2 regions of the Bradyrhizobium sp. S3.3.6 genome follow, and region 2 is predicted to be linked to the other one. Evidence: predicted binding sites of a transcription regulator. Region 2 holds the regulator's gene; the other holds the start of a gene.
The links. Region 2 encodes LexA, which represses DNA repair genes until DNA is damaged. Its sites were predicted from a motif close to TGTTCNNNNTGTGTTCNG; they were not measured.
Positions count from the first base shown of each region.

Region 1: a site for LexA is predicted at 3,101-3,118, ahead of ABID59_RS16585 (ATP-dependent Clp protease adaptor ClpS). Genes of this name have one in related genera too.

Region 1 covers NZ_JBEPOT010000005.1:21,958-30,759, forward strand. Annotated here, with positions in the region: gene ABID59_RS16570 (TetR/AcrR family transcriptional regulator) at 1-78, opposite strand, end outside; gene ABID59_RS16575 (HlyD family secretion protein) at 220-1,476, shown strand; gene ABID59_RS16580 (MDR family MFS transporter) at 1,424-3,040, shown strand; gene ABID59_RS16585 (ATP-dependent Clp protease adaptor ClpS) at 3,152-4,870, shown strand; gene ABID59_RS16590 (tannase/feruloyl esterase family alpha/beta hydrolase) at 4,904-6,565, opposite strand; gene ABID59_RS16595 (GntP family permease) at 6,646-8,100, opposite strand; gene ABID59_RS16600 (patatin-like phospholipase family protein) at 8,104-8,802, opposite strand, start outside.
Region 2 covers NZ_JBEPOT010000002.1:765,842-774,643, reverse strand. Annotated here, with positions in the region: gene ABID59_RS08330 (ComEC/Rec2 family competence protein) at 1-1,433, shown strand, start outside; gene ABID59_RS08325 (hypothetical protein) at 1,444-1,875, opposite strand; gene ABID59_RS08320 (hypothetical protein) at 2,069-2,323, opposite strand; gene lexA (transcriptional repressor LexA) at 2,502-3,203, opposite strand; gene ABID59_RS08310 (molybdopterin molybdotransferase MoeA) at 3,380-4,591, opposite strand; gene ABID59_RS08305 (helix-turn-helix transcriptional regulator) at 4,696-5,823, opposite strand; gene ABID59_RS08300 (YadA-like family protein) at 6,046-7,467, shown strand; gene ABID59_RS08295 (hypothetical protein) at 7,511-8,074, shown strand; gene ABID59_RS08290 (hypothetical protein) at 8,103-8,802, shown strand, end outside.

The DNA.
Region 1 (8,802 bases), on a different contig from region 2:
CGCGGCATAGCCGTCGACGGCAAAGGCGTGCCGTGCGGCTTCGAAGACGATCCGCTTCGTCTCGTCGTCGCTACGCACTGGCGGTCGTCCGCGCGGACGGCTCTCAGTTTTCGATTTCGCCTGAGCCATGTTTTTAAATGATGCCTGTCATTCCATTGACTATCCCAAAGCTAGTTCTATTTTGGAAATCGTCAAGTTTCCTAATTGAGGGAGCCGGCCATGACCGTGCACACCACCCCGTCCAAGACCGAATCCACCGTTGTTCCAACCCTTCTGCCAGAGAGCATCCTGCCCGCCGTGCCGCCCCCGGTCCGCCGCCAAAAGCTCAGTTTTCGCAAGCTCTTGCTCGCAGGTGTGGCGGTCGCTGCCCTCGCGGGCGCCAGCCAGTACGGCTACGACTATTGGACCGTCGGGCGCTTCCTCGTCTCCACCGATGACGCCTATGTGAAAGCCGACAACACCACGATCGCGCCGAAAGTCAGCGGCTATCTCGATCGCGTTCTGGCGGGCGATAACGAGCATGTGAAGGCAGGCCAGGTACTGGCCCGGATCGACGACCGCGACTTCCGCGTCGCGCTCGACCAGGCCAAGGCCGATGTCGCCGCCGCGAATGCAACGGTGAAAAGCAAACAGGCGCAGCTCGAGGTTCAGGATGCGGTGATCGCCGCAGCCAAGGCGACCATCGATGTCGATACTGCTGCAAAGACCTTCGCGCAGCAGGAGAACAAGCGCTACACGGATCTCGCCGCGACAGGCTACGGCAGCGTGCAAAACGCGCAGCAGGCGCAGTCGCGCAACGCCGGCGCCGACGCAGCGATCCAGCGCGACACTGCCAATCTCGCTTCCGCCCTCAAGCAGGTCGAGCTCCTGAAGGCCGAGATCGCGCAAGCCAACGCGGCCGCAGCCCGCGCCGCCGCGCTTCAGCATCAGGCCGAGCTCAATCTCGGTTACACCACGATCGTCTCGCCGATCGACGGCGTCATCGGCAACCGAACGCTCCGCGTCGGCCAGTTCGTGCAGGCCGGCACGCAGCTGATGTCGATCGTGCCTGCCGAAGGCGCCTATGTGGTTGCCAATTTCAAGGAGACCCAGCTTACCCATGTCCGTCCCGGACAGCAGGTCGAGATCGAGGTCGACACCTTCCCGGGCCAGGTGGTGCACGGTCACGTCGATTCCATCGCGCCGGCCAGCGGCCAGGAGTTCGCCCTGCTGCCGCCGGACAACGCCACCGGCAATTTCACCAAGATCGTGCAGCGCATTCCGGTGAAGATCGGGCTGGATGCCGAAACGCAGCCTGCCATCGAGCTGCGGCCCGGCATGTCCGTGATTCCGACGATCGCAACCCGTTCAGCGCCGGCCGCGCAAGCGGCAACGACGCTCCAAGCAACATCTAAAGCGAAGCTTGTTTCCGGAGGGTCGTGCCATGTCAAACAGCCTCTCAATCTCGACGCCCGCAACATCGCCCGCGACGCCTGAGCGCGTCGCCGTCGATCCGAACCGCGCCAGCGCTACGGTCTGGATCGCCGTCTTCGCGGCGATGATCGGCGCCTTCATGGCGATCCTGAACATCCAGATCACCAACGCCTCGCTGCTCAACATCGAGGGCGGCATCGGCACCGGCGTCGACAACGGATCCTGGATCTCGACGTCGTACCTGATCGGCGAGATCATCGTGATCCCGCTGACCGACTATCTGTCGCGGGTGTTCTCGTTCCGGAACGTCATGCTGGGCTTCGCGACGCTGTTTGCGGCCTTCTCGGTCGCATGTGCGTTTGCCCATGACCTGACCTCTATGATCGCGATGCGCGGTTTTCAGGGTTTCTTCGGCGGCGTGCTGATCCCCATGGCCTTCACGCTGGTCTTCACCAAGCTGCCGAAGGGCCAGCAGCCGATCGGCCTTGCCATGTTCTCGCTCGCGGTGACCTTTGCGCCTGCGATCGGCCCGACCATCGGCGGCTATCTCACAGAAAATTACGGCTGGCAGACCATCTTCTTCGTCAACGTGCTGCCCACTGCGGTCATGGTGGCGATCCTGTTCGCGACCCTGGAGCGCCAGCCCATGAATCTCGCCCTGCTGCGCGAGGGCGACTGGTTCGGCATCGCTACCATGGCAGTCGGCCTGGCTTCGCTGCAGGCCGTGCTCGAGGAGGGCAACAAGGACGACTGGTTCGGTTCGCCCTTCATCGTGCGGCTCGCCGTCATCGCCGCCGTCAGCCTGTCGCTGTTTATTTATATCGAGCTCGTGGTCGAGAAGCCGCTGCTCCGCCTGCGTCTGTTGACACAGTGGAATTTTGGCGTCGGCACCATCGCCGCGGTGTTCCTCGGCTTCGCGCTGTTCGGCTCGGTCTATCTGCTGCCGGCCTATCTCGGCCAGGTGCAGGGCTACAATGCCGAGCAGATCGGCAACGTGCTGGCCTGGACCGGCCTGCCGCAGCTGCTGCTGATTCCACTGGTGCCGAAGCTGATGCAGCGGTTCGACACCCGCTACATCGCAGCGGTCGGCCTGCTGCTGTTCGCCGCCAGCTCCTTCATGAACATCACGATGTCGCTCGATTACTCAGGCGATCAGTTCTTCATCCCCAACGTCGTGCGCGCCGTGGGCCAGGCCCTCACCTTGGCGCCGCTGTCTGCGCTCAGCCTCGGCAGCGTCGCGCCGCAGGATGCGCCCGCCGCCTCCGGCATCTCCAACATGATGCGCAATCTCGGCGGCGCCATCGGCACAGCCGTGCTCGCCACCATCGTCACCAAGCGCGAGCAGTTCCACTCCAACATCATCGGCCATTCCGTCACGCTCGGCCGTGAGGAGGTCCGCGCCCGCATCGCCCAGACGACCGATTACTTCATGGCGCACGGCGTGCCCGACCCCAACGCCGCACGCGAGCAGGCCATCATCGCGCTCGGCAAGACCGTGAAACGCCAGGCGCTGGTGATGGGCTTCTCCGACACCTTTGCGGTGATCGGCGTGGTGCTGGTGCTGGCCGCAATCGCAGTGCTGCTGACGCGGCGGGTGAAGGCGACCGGCGGGGGCGGTGCCCATTAAGGGTTCGCCCGTCGATTGCAATTTGCCGCGGCCGTCACGCTTGACGGCCGCTTCTTTTTGTGTTCCCTATTCGTTCCGTTCAATCATAGATTGTTCCGGAGGCCTTTGGTGATGAATAGTATGCGTGGCAAAACCCAGCCGACCCAACTCGTCATTCATAGTGACGAGGACACGCCGGACCAATTCGTGATGGATCTGCTCCGTCAGGTTTTCGGCAAATCGGAGCGTGAAGCGGCTGCGCTAATCACCCAGATCGAACAGAAGGAAAAGGGAGTTTGCGGCCCTTACCCGCAACCCGTCGCCGAGGCTCTTCTCAAGTCCGCGCAAAAATCCATCACACTGGCCGGCCACAAACTGCAGGTCACGCTCGAGGCGATCAAGACTCCTTGCGAACTCTGCGGCAAGCCCGAGGGACAGACGGACGTTCGGATCGGCAATCGCACAATCTCGCTTTGCAGCGAATGCTTGCGTGCAGCGGATGAGCCCGCAAGCGGACAGGAAGAGAATTTCGAGTTTGCTTGCGACGTCCTTGACTGGCACTTTGCCGGCACTGCGCGCAGCAAACTCGTGACCACGATCCGCCAATTTCCCGGCCACATGCGGGTCGATGTCCAGGCCGCGATCGACCGGCTCTTCGGCAAAGCCATCCGGTTGTTCGGGCTGAACGAGGAGCAGCGCTACGAAACGCTGTCGATTTCGCGCCTTCTCAAGAGCGGCCGCTATGCGGTCGCGATCGCCCCGCTGCAATATTCCGACGTCGACGTCGGCGAGAAGAGCCCGGTCAAGTGTCTGGATAACGGACTGTGGCTGTGCCAGCAGGACGGTCTCCGTTATGCGGTGTTGCTCTGCGCACACCGCGAATACAGCCGCGAGCCGGGAATTCGGATCGAGATCCTGGTGCCGTCAGGCACCGCAGGCGCAGCCCTGGTCCAGCAGTGCTTCAGCGAGCTGGAAGAGGCCGTGCAGGCCGCACGAACCTATCGCGGCAAGATCCTCTCGCTCGATGCCGACTCCGACTATCGCGGTCGCTCGCGCGGCATCACCGTGCACCGATTGCCAGAGGTCGCGCGCAACGATGTGATCCTGCCCGAGCAGACCCTGCGGCTACTCGATCGCAACGTGCTGACTTTCGTCGGCACGCGCGATCAATTGCGCCGGCTTGGCCAGTCCACCCGGAAGGGCATCCTGCTGTATGGCCCACCGGGCACCGGCAAAACCCACACGATCCGCTATCTCGCGACGCATTTGCCCGGTCATACGACGCTGATCATCACCGCGGAGCAGATCGGCTTGCTCGGCGCCTATATGAGCCTGGCGCGCCTGCTGCAGCCATCGATGGTGGTGATCGAGGACGTCGATCTCATTGCCCGCGATCGCGACGACATGGAGCCGTGTGAAGAATCGATGCTGAACAAGCTGCTCAACGAGATGGACGGACTGAAGGAGGATGCAGACATCCTGTTCGTCCTGACCACCAACCGGCCAGAGGACCTCGAAGGCGCGCTCGCCGGCCGCCCGGGCCGGATCGATCAGGCGATCGAAGTGCCGCTCCCTGACGAGCAGGGCCGCGGCAAGCTGGTCCGGCTCTACGGCAAGGGGCTGCCGCTCGACGATGCGGTCATCACGGAGGCGGCACGCCGCAGCGAGGGCACGAGTTGCGCATTCATCAAGGAATTAATGCGACGGCTGGCCCAGGCGAGCCTGGCGCGCGATGGCGGCAACTCGGTAACGTCAGCCGATATCGACGAGGCGCTCGACGACATGCTGTTCTCCGGCGGTCGGCTCAATGCGCAATTGCTTGGCGGCGCACAGGCGATGGCGGCGGGGTGATTCCACCGCCATCGCGCTCAGCACGCATTGTCCCTAAGGCGCGCAGGTGAAGCTCGCCGCCTCCGTCACGGGGCCGGACTTGTAGTGCGGCCAGGCCGGCCAGCGGCACAGCGGCATCGCGCGTGTGACCGCAAATAACGGCGCCTCGACCTTCTGCTCGGTGACTTCGAGATCGCCGGGCGCCGTGCCCTTCTCGACCCAATCGACCAGCGCGCTCAGCATGTCGACATTGGCGGGCGCGCCGGAGCCGACATGGTCGACACCGGGCGCGGTGTAGAGCCGTGCGAACTCGGCGGTCTCCGATTTGCCGAGCTTGCGCTCGACGCTCTCGAAATAGCGGATGCCGGCATAGGGGCTCTGCGCGTAGTCCGCCATATGCTCGAGCATGATCAGCCGGCCGCCGCGGGCACGGAAGCGGCTGAGATCGGGATTGGTCGAATCCATCAGGCTCGACACCTCGAGCAGCCGCGCCTTGTGGTCCTCCACCTTGTAGGTGGTGACGTCGAGCTTGGGATCGCGCGCGAACACGTATTGAATGCCGCCGGCACCATAGATCCAGGCGATGCCGTTGTTGGGCGCGGGCGGCTGCGCCGGCGGCGCGGCGCCGAGCCACCACGCCATCCAGCCGCCGGTCGGTCCGATCGCCGGCGTATCCTCACCCGACACGCCCCAGCCTGGATAATCGTCGAGACCATTGGCGAGCGTGAACGGGAATTTGTAGGTGGCGTGCAGCGTGTCGACCGCCTTGATCTGCGCGTCGGTGAGGCACTGATCGCCGCTCTTGCCTTCGGCGCAGCGCAACGTCTCGACCTGGAAGGCTGCCTTGCAGCCCACGGGGTCCTGCACCAGCGCATCTTCGGATCCGTCGGCCTTGTCGCAGGCCGCTCGCACGGCATCGCCCACGAGCTTGACCTGCGCCGGATTGATCCAGCCCTCGCCCATGGTGACGATGCCGGAACGGGTGCCCGCATGCTGCAGTCCAACCCAGTTGATGACGGGCACGCGCGCGAAGATCCCGTCGAAATCGTCGGGATAACGCTGCGCCATCGTCAGGCCCTCGCGGCCGCCTTCGGACGAGCCCATGAAGTACATCTTGTCCGGCTTCTTGCCGTAAGCGCGCTGCATCAGCGTAACAGCGGCGTCGCGCACCTTCTTGTAAGCGCGGTGGGCGAAATTTTCGAACGCCTCGTCGTTGAGCGCGAACAGCTGCGGCGGCTCGCCCGGTCTGGACTCATGACCGGAGTCGGTGCCGTAGGTGACGAAGCCGCGCGCGAGCGGCGACGGCTTGTCGAAGGGATAGGCCGGCGGTAAACCGAGACCGGTGATCAGCACGCCGTTGAAGCCACCGCCGCCATATTGCACCGAGCGCCCGTTCCATTCGACCGGGAGGTTGACCTGGAACTTGATTGGCGGCGCCTTGGGATCGACCGGGTCGATATGGCCGAGCACCTTGCAAAAGGCGGGACTGGCCGGCGTGATGCGTCCCGACGGCGTCGGTCCGCGCTCGGCGATGGCGAGCTGAGACGGTGTCTGCAACGTCGCGGTATCGATCTTGACGGCGTCGGTGCCGCCGGCGAGACCTTTACAGACGGTATCCGCATCCTCGGCCAGTGTCGCCGCGAACGCGCCGGTCGCGCTCAGCGCTGCCGCAATCCCCACCAGCCATGCACACGGCCTTGCCCTTGTTAACGTCATCGTTTCCACCCGGCTTTCTCGGTTTTTGCGTCCGACAGTTGGCCGCATTCAACGCAACCTTGGTGCCTGCGTCAATCGCTTCAGAACGATCCAAGGGCGCTGCCCAGCGCAATCACAGCCACCAGCGCCAGCAGCGACGTCACGATGCCCACCATCACAATGTCCAGATAGCTGTCGCGATGGGTCAGGCCGCAGATCGCGAGCAGGCTGACCACCGCACCATTGTGCGGCAGGATGTCCAGCGTCCCCGAACCGATCACTGCAACACGATGCATCAGCGCGAGGTCGATGCCGGTGCGCGCGGCGAGATCGACATAGGTCTGGCCTAGCGCGTCGAGCGCGATCGTCAGGCCGCCCGACGCCGAGCCGGTCAGCGCTGCCAGGATATTGGTCGCGACCGCGAGCGAGACCAGCGGACCGCCTTCGATCGCGAGCACCCATTCGCGCACCAGCGCGAATGCTGGCAGCGAGGCGATAACCGCGCCAAATCCGACGAGGCTCGCGACACTGAACGCCGGCAGCACCGACGCATTGGCCCCGGCGTCCATGGTTTGCCGCAATGCCGGCAGCCGCGCCCAGTTCAGCGCGATGGTCGTGACGATCGCCGCTGCCAGCGCGACCGCGACCGACCACACGCCCGCAACAGCGGCAAGCGACGTTCCGCCAAAACGCTGCTCGGCGAGATAAGAGACGTCGAGCCGCGGCAGCACCACGAGCGACATCACGAGATTGACGACCACGACGACGACCAGCGGCAGGACGGCACTCAGGGCCGGCGACGGCTCGCCGCTGCGATGGCCATGCTGCATTTCCGCCGGATCGAACTCCCGTGCCGTCGTCGCACGCTCGCGGACGAGCTCGTCGGCGGCGGCTCGCTCGGTCACATCCTCGACGTCATCGCCATAGCCTTCTCCGACGCGGCGAGCCTTGGCTTCGGCGCGATGCAGCCACCACAATCCCGTGCCGAGCATGATGAGGGAGGCGACGATGCCCAGGCCCGGCGCGGCGAAGGGCGTCGTGCCGAAGAACGGCATCGGGATCGCATTCTGGATCGACGGCGTGCCCGGCAAGGCCGACATGGTGAAGGTCGACGTCCCCAACACGATAGCGGCCGGAATCAGCCGGCGCGGAATCGCGGCGGCACGAAACAGCGAACGAGCCATCGGCACGATGACGAAGAACGCGACGAACAGGCTGACACCGCCATAGGTAACCAGCGCACCGGCCAGCACCACCGCCAGGATCACGCGCCGCTCGCCAAGACGTTTCGCCATGAAGGCGGCGACCGACGTGACCGCGCCGCTGTCATCCATCAGCTTGCCGAAGAGGGCGCCGAGCAGGAAGATCGGGAAAAACTGCGCGAGAAATCCCGCCGCGTTCACCATGAAGACCTGAGTGAGGTTCGCAAGCAGCGGCTCGCCGCCGAACAGTGCAGCAACGAGCGCTGCGAGCGGCGCAAGCAGCAGCACGCTCCAGCCGCGAAAGGCAAACAGCACGAGCAGGCCCAGCCCGACGAAGAGGCCAAGAAGCCCCATGCCTCAGCACTCCGCCAGAAGCACATCGAGATCGGCGGTCGATTGCCGGCCGATATCCGCACCGTGTTCGGCCAGGAACACATCCGCGGCGATGCGCCCCTCGGCACGCAGCATCGAGACGAACTCCCATTCCGCATTGAGCTTGGACGATGCGCCGAACTTCGCCAGCATGTCGCTCTTGATCCGATGCGTCCGCATTTTCGCCCAGCGCGCGCCCTCGCCGCTGCCGGGATCCGCCGCCTGGCGCAGCAGCGCGATCATCCGCAGCTCCTTCATCAGCGGTGAGTTGAAGGAGATTTCGTTGACACGGTTGAGGATCTCCGCGGCGGTCCGCGGCTGCTCCAGCCGCTCCGTCGGATTGATCTGAACGAGAATAGTGTCGTGCGCGTCGCTCTCGCGCACCAGCGGCGTGATGGTCGGGTTGCCGGCATAGCCGCCATCCCAGTAGGGCTCGCCATCGATCTCGATCGCACGGAACATGGTCGGCAGGCAGGCCGAGGCCAGCAGCACATCTGCCGTGATCTCGGCGTTGCGGAAGATGCGGCCGCGACCGGTGCGCACCCGCGTTGCAGTGACGAAGAGCTGGATCGGCGAGCGCGCCAGCCGCTCGAAATCGATGCTCTCGGCCAGCACCGCACGCAACGGATTGTAGCCGGTCGGATTGAGATCGTAGGGCGACAGCACCCGCGACATCAGGTCGGT
Region 2 (8,802 bases):
TCACCACGCCCGTCAACGATGCGATGTTCATCTCCGGCCTCGGCCATGTTCTGTCGATCTCCGGGTACCATATGGCTGTCGTCGCCGGCGTCGTCTTCTTCGCGGTTCGCGCGCTGCTGGCGCTGATCCCCGGGCTGGCGGTCGGCTTCGCAATCAAGAAATGGTCGGCCGCCGCGGCGCTGGTCGCGTCCGCGTTCCATCTGCTGCTCTCGGGCGCGGAGGTTGCGACCCAAAGGTCGTTCTTCATGACCGCGGTGGTGCTGATCGCTGTCATGGTTGACCGCCGCGCCATCACCTTTCGCACGCTGGCGGTGGCAGCGCTGATCGTGCTTGCGGTCGCGCCTGAGGCGCTGGTGCATCCGAGCTTCCAGATGTCCTTTGCGGCAACGCTCGGCCTGGTGGCGCTGGTGCAGATCGGTATGCCGAACCTGTTTGCCTCGCCCGATCACTCGACAACCGCGCGCATCGCGCTGTGGGGCGGCCGCGAGATCGCGATGCTATTCATGGCCTCGATGATCGCGGGGTTTGCGACCACGCCCTATGCCGCCTTCCATTTCCATCGCGTCACGCCCTATGGCGTGCTTGCCAATCTCGGCGCGATGCCGGTGGTCTCGGCGCTGGTGATGCCGGCCGGGCTGTTGGGATTGCTCGCGGCACCGTTCGGGCTCGACGGGGTGTTCTGGTGGTTGATGGGGATCGGTATCGACTGGATGGTGGCGGTCTCGCGATGGGTCGCGGCGCTGCCCGGCGCGATCGGCCACGTCAGTGCCTTCGGCACTGCGCCGCTGATCGCGGCGAGCCTCGGCCTCGTCCTGATGGGACTGCTACGCACGCCGCTGCGCTGGTCGGGCGCGTTCGTGCTCGTGGCGGCAATCGTCTGGGGTCTGTCGGTCCGGCAACCCGATATCCTTATCGCCGGTGACGGCCAGAGCGTTGCCGTGCGGGGCAGGGACGGGCAGCTGCACCTGATCAGGACGAGCAAGGACAGCTTTCTGCTCAAGGAGTGGCTCGCGGCCGATGCCGACTCTCGCGATCCCGGCAGCGTCGCGCTTGCCGATGGTGTGTCGTGCGACGAGTCAGGCTGCGTGACGCCGCTTGCCGACGGACGCATCGTTGCGCTGGCGTTGCGCATTGACGCGCTGGGAGACGATTGCAGCCGCGCGGCACTGGTGGTGACGGCAAGGCCCGCGCCGCCGGATTGTGGTGCGATGGTGGTCGATCGGCCACGTCTCGTGCGTCAGGGCGCGCTGGCGCTGACGCCGCGTGGCGACGGCTTTGCGATTCAGGCGGTAAAGGCGAGGGGCGCAAACCGCCCCTGGTCGCCGGCGGCGGCCGGCGATGGAGATTTCGAACAGACCCTCATGCCGCGGTCGGCAGCTCCGCGCTCCAAAGACGCAACGCCGTCTGACACCGACCTGCAGGCCGATGACTGAGATCGACGGCTTAGCCGATCGGCAGGCGCGGGGACGTGGAGCGGCTGTCGGCGACCTGCGGCTTGTGCTCGCGCTCGCCGAGCGGCTGGGTCACGGGCAGTTGCAGCACGGTTGCGCGCTGGCCTTCGACCAGCTGCGTCACCAGCACGTATTTGCCGTCGGGGAATTCGATCGCGTCGTGATGGCGGTCGGGAATGTGCGGATCGACCTTGCCGAACTTGCCGACGCGCGAGTTGATGGTGCGCGTCCAGATCCAGCGATTGTCGTAGCGGACGTTGTCGGCGAAGGCGAGCTCCGTTCCCGGCAGCAGGCAAACCGCGACGGACATGTCGGCTTCGGAGGCGAAGCCGCGCGTCGAGGTGCCGCGGAACGTTGTCGTGACGATCGTCTCGCCAACTTCTGCGGGACGCGTCGCGACGGCATGCAGGCTATAGTCACACATCGGGTGCTCCTCAATCAGGATAGAGCACCCGCGCCTCTGTCTCGGAGGCGCAGGCCCCTATCAGAGTGGAAGCTCATCTTATGCTTGTTTGTGGGCAAATCTGCGGCTCGCATCAGCAGAGCGCGATCACATTATCTTTTTCAAATGCACGAGGAACAAAGCCTGCTCCCGCGCATTCGGTGAGCGCGTTGCTTCAGCGGCCGGCTGGCGCTGACCAGCCCGAATATTGCCAAGCCGGCTGCGCGACGGCGTTACGGGCATTGCGGAATTGCTCGGTCGTTGCGCGCGGTGCTTTGCGAGCGTGGTGCTGCGGCTGCGCAGCCAAGGCTTGCGACCCCAAGGCTTGCGACCCCAAGGCTTGCGAGCCCAAGGCTTGCGACACTAAGGCCTGCGACGCTGATACTGCGATCAGCGTCATCGTGACGGTGCTCAAAATGATCTTGCGCATGTTGGTCTCCTCGGTCTGGCAAAGGCCCTGCGAAGCAATGCGTGCTTCGTTGCGGCGTGCCGAGGATGTAGCGCTGGAGAAGGGGCCGGATAATCTGTGCAAAACCAGAAAGACTACCCAGCCGGAGCGGACAATCGTCCGCTCCAATCGTTGATTGCGCTCGCCGATAGCGACGCGATCAGTACTTCCGGTACAGCCCGATCAGCTTGCCCTGGATCTTGACCCGGTTGGGCGGCAGGATGCGAACCTCATAGGCCGCGTTGGCCGGCTCGAGCGCGATCGAGGCGCCGCGACGGCGGAAACGCTTGAGTGTCGCTTCCTCGTCGTCGATCAGGGCGACCACGATGTCGCCGGTATCGGCGCTCTCGTTGCGCTGGATCAGCGCCATGTCGCCATCGAGAATGCCGGCCTCCACCATGGAGTCGCCGCGCACTTCGAGCGCGTAATGCTCGCCCGAGCCGAGCATGTCGGGCGGGACGCTGATGGTGTGGCTGCGGGTTTGCAAAGCCTCGATCGGCGTGCCGGCCGCGATCCGGCCCATCACGGGCACTGCGACTGGACGCTCACCCTCGTCGGCCGGCAGGCTCGACGCCGGGCGCACCTTGCCGAGATTGCCCTCGATGACGCTCGGCGTGAAGCCGCGGCGGCTGCCAGCGGCGGCCTGGAGCTCAGGCAGCTTGATCACCTCGATGGCGCGGGCGCGGTTGGGCAGGCGGCGGATGAAGCCGCGCTCCTCGAGCGCAGTGATCAGGCGATGGATGCCTGATTTTGAGCGCAGATCGAGCGCGTCCTTCATCTCGTCGAAGGAGGGCGGCACGCCGCTTTCCTTCAGACGTTCACTGATGAACCGCAGGAGCTCGTACTGTTTGCGCGTTAACATCTCGACCAAAATCCCCCGGTTGATGTCGTTCGATTCCGAGACGCTGAAGTCAGCAATAAGCCGCTACATGCTCGAAACAAATCATGAACGGACACTATATGTTCGATACTTGTTCCGCAACTGCTTAATTTACCGTGAACGCGACAAAGTTCGCGGAACGCATGCGAACAATGCGCTCAGACGGGCAGTCGCAGCACCTCGCAGGGCGCTCCCGCTTCGGCCCTCGGTGCGAACGGTGCGCGCACGAGAAGTGCCTGTGCCGCAGCGAGATTCGCAAGCAGCGAGGAGTCCTGGTGATTGACGGGAAGGGCGATCAGCGTGCCGTCATCACGCACATCCAGGCGGGCGCGCAGATAGTCCTCGCGCTGGTCATTGGCGCCGACGTCGCGGCCGAGCACGGCGCGTTCGCGGCGGTGATGAACCATCGAACGGCCCGACAACGCACGAATCAGCGGCACCATGAACAGGAAGCCGCAAACGTAGGATGACACGGGATTGCCGGGCAGGCCGATTACGCGCATCGCCCCGAGCTGCCCGTTCATCATCGGCTTGCCCGGCCGCATCGCGATCTTCCAGAACGCCATCGAGGTGCCCTCGTCGCGGAGCGCCTGCTGCACCAGATCGTGGTCGCCGACCGAGGCGCCGCCCGTCGTGATCAGGATGTCGGCGCCGGAATCGCGGGCGCGGCGGATGCCGGCGGTGGTGGCGGCAAGCGTGTCGGCGGCAATCCCGAGGTCGATGGTGTCGGCCCCCTCGCTGCGGGCGAGCGCATGCAGGGCATAGCCGTTGGAATAGACAATCTGGCCATGACCGGGCGTCGTACCCGGCATCACCAGCTCGTCGCCGGTTGCGAGAATCGCGACCTTCGGACGGCGGCGGACCGCCAACTGCGGGTGATTCATGCCGGCGGCAAGCGCGAGGTCGCGCTCGGTCAGCCGGGCGCCCTTGCGCAGGAGCACGTCACCCTCGCGGAAGTCGATGCCGGCCGGGCGGATGTGCCGCCCGGCGACGGCGGCTTCCTTGATCGCGATGCGCTTGCCGTCGGCGACGGTGTCCTCCTGGATCACGACCGCATCGGCGCCGTCGGGAACGACGCCACCGGTGAAGATCCGGACGGCTTCGCCGGCACCGACAGTTCCTGCAAACGGCCGGCCGGCAGCGACCTCGCCGATGATATTGAGCTGCGCATCGACCCTGGCTGCATCGGCCGCGCGGACGGCATAGCCGTCCATCGCCGACATCGCCTGCGGTGGCTGCGTGCGCCGTGCGGCGAGATCGCGCGCCAGCACCCGGTGCCAAGCCTCATCGAGCGCAACCATCTCTTCAGCCAGCGGCTCCGCACCGGCGAGCACCGCGGCAAGCGCATCGGAAACCGGCATGAGGGCCACGGCTGAAAGCTCCTGCTTGGGCAACGCGACAATCAGGTCGCGGCCAGCGTTCTAGCCGACTGTGGCCGTTGAGGCAAAACGGATGCGCATACGCGCGGACGCAGCTATTTCTGGAGCAACAGCCGCACCAGCTCGGCCTGTCGCCCCACGCCGGTCTTGTCGAAGATCTTCGACAGATGGCTGCGCGCGGTTCCGTCCGCGATGCCGAGCCGTTCGGCCGTGGCTTTGCGGCCGCCGCCCTTGACGATCTCGAGCGCGAAGGCCGCTTCGGCACGGGTCAGGCCGTAACGCGCGCGTAGGGCGTCGAGTCTTGATCTCGCGTCCGGCTCGGGGTCGGTGATCAGCACCATCGCACTCGATCGCCAGCCGGAGGCGAGCGACACCGAGCTCTCCGCCCAATCGCTGCCGACCGGCGTTACCTGCACGTGCAGCGGCATGCGGCCGGGAAGCCGCCGCAGGCTCATCTCGCCTCCGATGCGATCGGGATTATCGATGCTGCACGAACCGACCAGCGTTTGCAGACAACGGCCATCGTCGCTGGTGATGGCGCTCAGCGCGCCCGCGTCGATCACGATGCCGTCGGCGGCGTCGAGCCATTCGCGCGCGCGACGATTGACGAAGATCGGGCGGGCCTGGGCGTCCGCGAGAATGAAACCCTGATCGAGGCCGTCGAGGCCCGCCAGCGCCGCGCGGCCGGCGATGTCGAGCTGGTGGGTACGCCGCTGGATCGCAACGGCGCGTACGAGATGCTGCGCCAACGTTGCAAACAGCCGCCGCGCCTTGTCGTCATACGGAGACAAATTGGACGGCCGATGGCTGGTCAGGATGCCTGTGGCGTTGTGATCGACCAGCAGATTCGTCGTCAACGGTTCGGTGTCGAAACCGCCCGGCTGCCACCATTCGTTGTAGAAATCGCTGCGGGTGAACTCATCGCGTGTGATGAAGTCGCCGATGGTGAAGACCTCGCCGGGCGTCCGGCCGATGCCAAGCGGCAACAGGGGATTGCGCGGGGCCCAGCCGAGTAGCTCTTGCACGCGGTCGGGGTCGATGCGTGGCGACAGCAGGCTGGAGAGGCCGCTTGCGGGATCAAAGACGCCGAACAGGGTACGGCCGCCGATGGCGTCGTCGATGCGCGTCAGCACATTTTCCCAGCGGCTTCCGTCGAGCGCAACCTCGTAGATGGCGCCGATGAGGTCCAATACGGATTCGTTGGAAATATCGTCCGTACCCAAGACAAATGCCTCAAAATGCAATGAGGCATCTCAGCGCAGCGTCACGGAACGAGCAAGAGCAGAAAAGCGGCAGTCGTGCCGATGTTGCCGCAAAGCCGCACCCCATTGGCATTCCCGACGCAATCATCGACGCATCCGACAAACGTCAGATGCCTCCATGTCCGGGCTTTGCAACATTTCCGAAAGGACATCATTCCTGCGATTCAGGGGACGGGGGCGAAAGTGTCGATTTCGGCAATCCATCGAGGTCGCAAGACCATCATTCCGGTCATCCAGAGCCTGTCTCGCAAGGCCGGCTTGCTCGCAAGCAGCATGCTCACCAGCGTGGGCGTGCTTGGCGCCGGAGTGGCGCTTTATCCCTCGGCAGCTCTTTCTGCCGACTACGCCGCCGGCGGCGGCGTGATCAACGCGCCCAGCGGCAACGCGACAGCGGTTGGCAGCGGCGCGACCACGACCGGCAACTTTGCGACAGCCTATGGTGCGGGCAGCATTGCGAACGGCACGTTCGCGACCGCGACTGGACCGGGCAGCACCGCAAACGGAACCAACGCGACCGCGACTGGAGCGTCCAGCCTCGCGGACGGCACCTATGCGACGGCGACGGGACAAAACAGCGTCGCGAACGGGACCTCGGCGACGGCGACGGGTACCTTCAGCGCCGCCGTTGGAACCCTCGCGACCGCGACCGGAGAGCAAAGCCGCGCAGACGGAACCAACGCGACCGCGACTGGACAGTTCAGCCTCGCCAACGGCACCTATGCAACGGCGACGGGACAAGCCAGCAACGCAAACGGGACCAACGCGACGGCGACGGGACAAGGCAGCGTCGCGAACGGCGTGGACGCGACCGCGACCGGTAGTCTAAGCAAGGCGAATGGCTTTGACGCAACGGCAACAGGGATTCAAAGTGCTGCGAATGGCACCTTCGCGACCGCGACGGGCGCCCAGAGCGTCGCCCACGGCGACAGCGCGACCGCGACCGGCCAAGGCAGTTTCGCAAATGGCGATTTCGCAACCGCGACTGGTCAAGGCAGCATCGCCAATGGCTTGACAGCCAGTGCGTTCGGCCAGGGTAGCAACGCGACCGGCGACGCCACCACCGCGATTGGCCAAGCCAGCACCGCCAGCGCCACCGGCGCGACTGCGATCGGTGCGGGCGCCACGGCTACCTTCGCCAATTCGACTGCGATCGGCGCGGGCGCGACGACATCAGCGCCCAATCAGGTCTCGATCGGCACCAGCACGAACACCTATCGCATGTCCGGCCTCACCTCGGCCGCGAGCCTTGCCGCACAATCCGGCCCGACGCAGGTGGTTACAACGGATGCCGCCGGGCATCTGGCCGCCGCAAGCTTCAGCGGAGCCGATATTTCCACGCTGCAGTCCAACGTCTCCACGTTGCAGACGCAAATGCGGCAGGCGTTCGAGGGCACCGCGATCGCCATTGCCATGGGCGGCTCGGCACTGCCATCGGACAAGCGGTTTGCGGTCTCCACCAATTGGGGCACGTTCCGCGGGCAGAACGCCATGAGCCTGGGCGCCCAGATGCGCCTCAACCAGTATGTCGTACTCAACGGCGGCGTCGCGGCCGGGTTCGCGCAAGGCGGCGTCGGTGGACGCGCCGGAGTGACGGTTGCGTGGTGACGGCGGCGTGCTGAGCGGAAAGCAACAGGGGTGGCGGGGTTTGATGCTTGCGGCTGCGCTGATGGTGGCGGCTGCCGCCGGTCATGCGGAAACGCCTCCGCCGGCGCCAAAGCCCGCGCAGATCGACCGCAACGGCGTGCTGATGCTGGTCCGCTCCTCGCTGCTTGCGCTCGACCACGCCAACAAGACCGGCAACTACACCGTGCTGCGCGATATCGGCGCGCCCGGTTTCCAAGTCAACTCGGCGGCGCGGTTGGGGGAGATTTTCGCCAAACTGCGCAACGACAATCTCGATCTCTCGGGTGTCGCCGTTATCGATCCGCAGCTCAACCTGCTGCCGCAGATCGAGGCCAACGGATTGATGCATTTGGCCGGCTTCTTTCCGTCGGTCCCGAACCAGGTCAATTTCGACCTGGCCTTCGCGCCGGTGAACGGACAGTGGCGGTTGTTCGGGATCTCGGTCTCAATTGGACAGAGCGGGCCGGCAGCGCCGAGCCCGCCCGAGCCGCGTGTTGAGCAAAAGCAGACCCCGACAAGTGCCAGCAAGCAGCCTGCGGCGGTCGCAAAGTCCGCACCGGCGACCAAGCCGGAGAACGCCCTCAAATAGACGCAGCAACTGAGCCTGACGAGCGAGAATGTTACCCGACGAAGCGCTGAAATCGATGAAAGTGATGTTTGCGACGCCTTGCTACATCTCGGCCGTCAGCATGCACTACGTCACCAGCATTTTCGAGCTGACCCATCACTGCAACCGGTTCGGGCTGCAATGCATCCTGCACATGCATTCGGAAAGCCTGATCACCCGCTCGCGCAACAAGATGGTGATCAAGTTCCTCTCCGACGAGACGCTCACCCATCTGTTCTGGATCGATTCTGATCTCGCCTTCACGCCGCAATCGGTCTGCCGCCTGCTCCTGATCGATCGCGACGTGACCGCCGGCATCTATCCGATGAAGAACTTCAACTGGCCGGAGGGAGGACTGCCGGCGGGAACGACCCGGCAGCAATTCGAGGATCGCTATACCGAATACCCCTTCAACCCAATCGGCCATGGCGTCGAGCGCATCAGCACCTATGCAGATGCCGATGGTTTTGCTGAGGTGGCGGAGGCGCCGACCGGTTTCATGTGCGTCAAGCGTGACGTGTTCAAGCAGATGATGGAGAAATATCCGGAGCTGAACTACGTCCCGGACGGCCCGCCGAATAATCCGCTGGCGCATCTGCATTGGCTGTTCTTCGACTGCATGGTCGATCCGGAGTCCGGCCGCTATCTCTCAGAGGACTATGCGTTCTGCCGCCGCTGGCGCGACATCGGCGGCAAGATATGGGTCGACC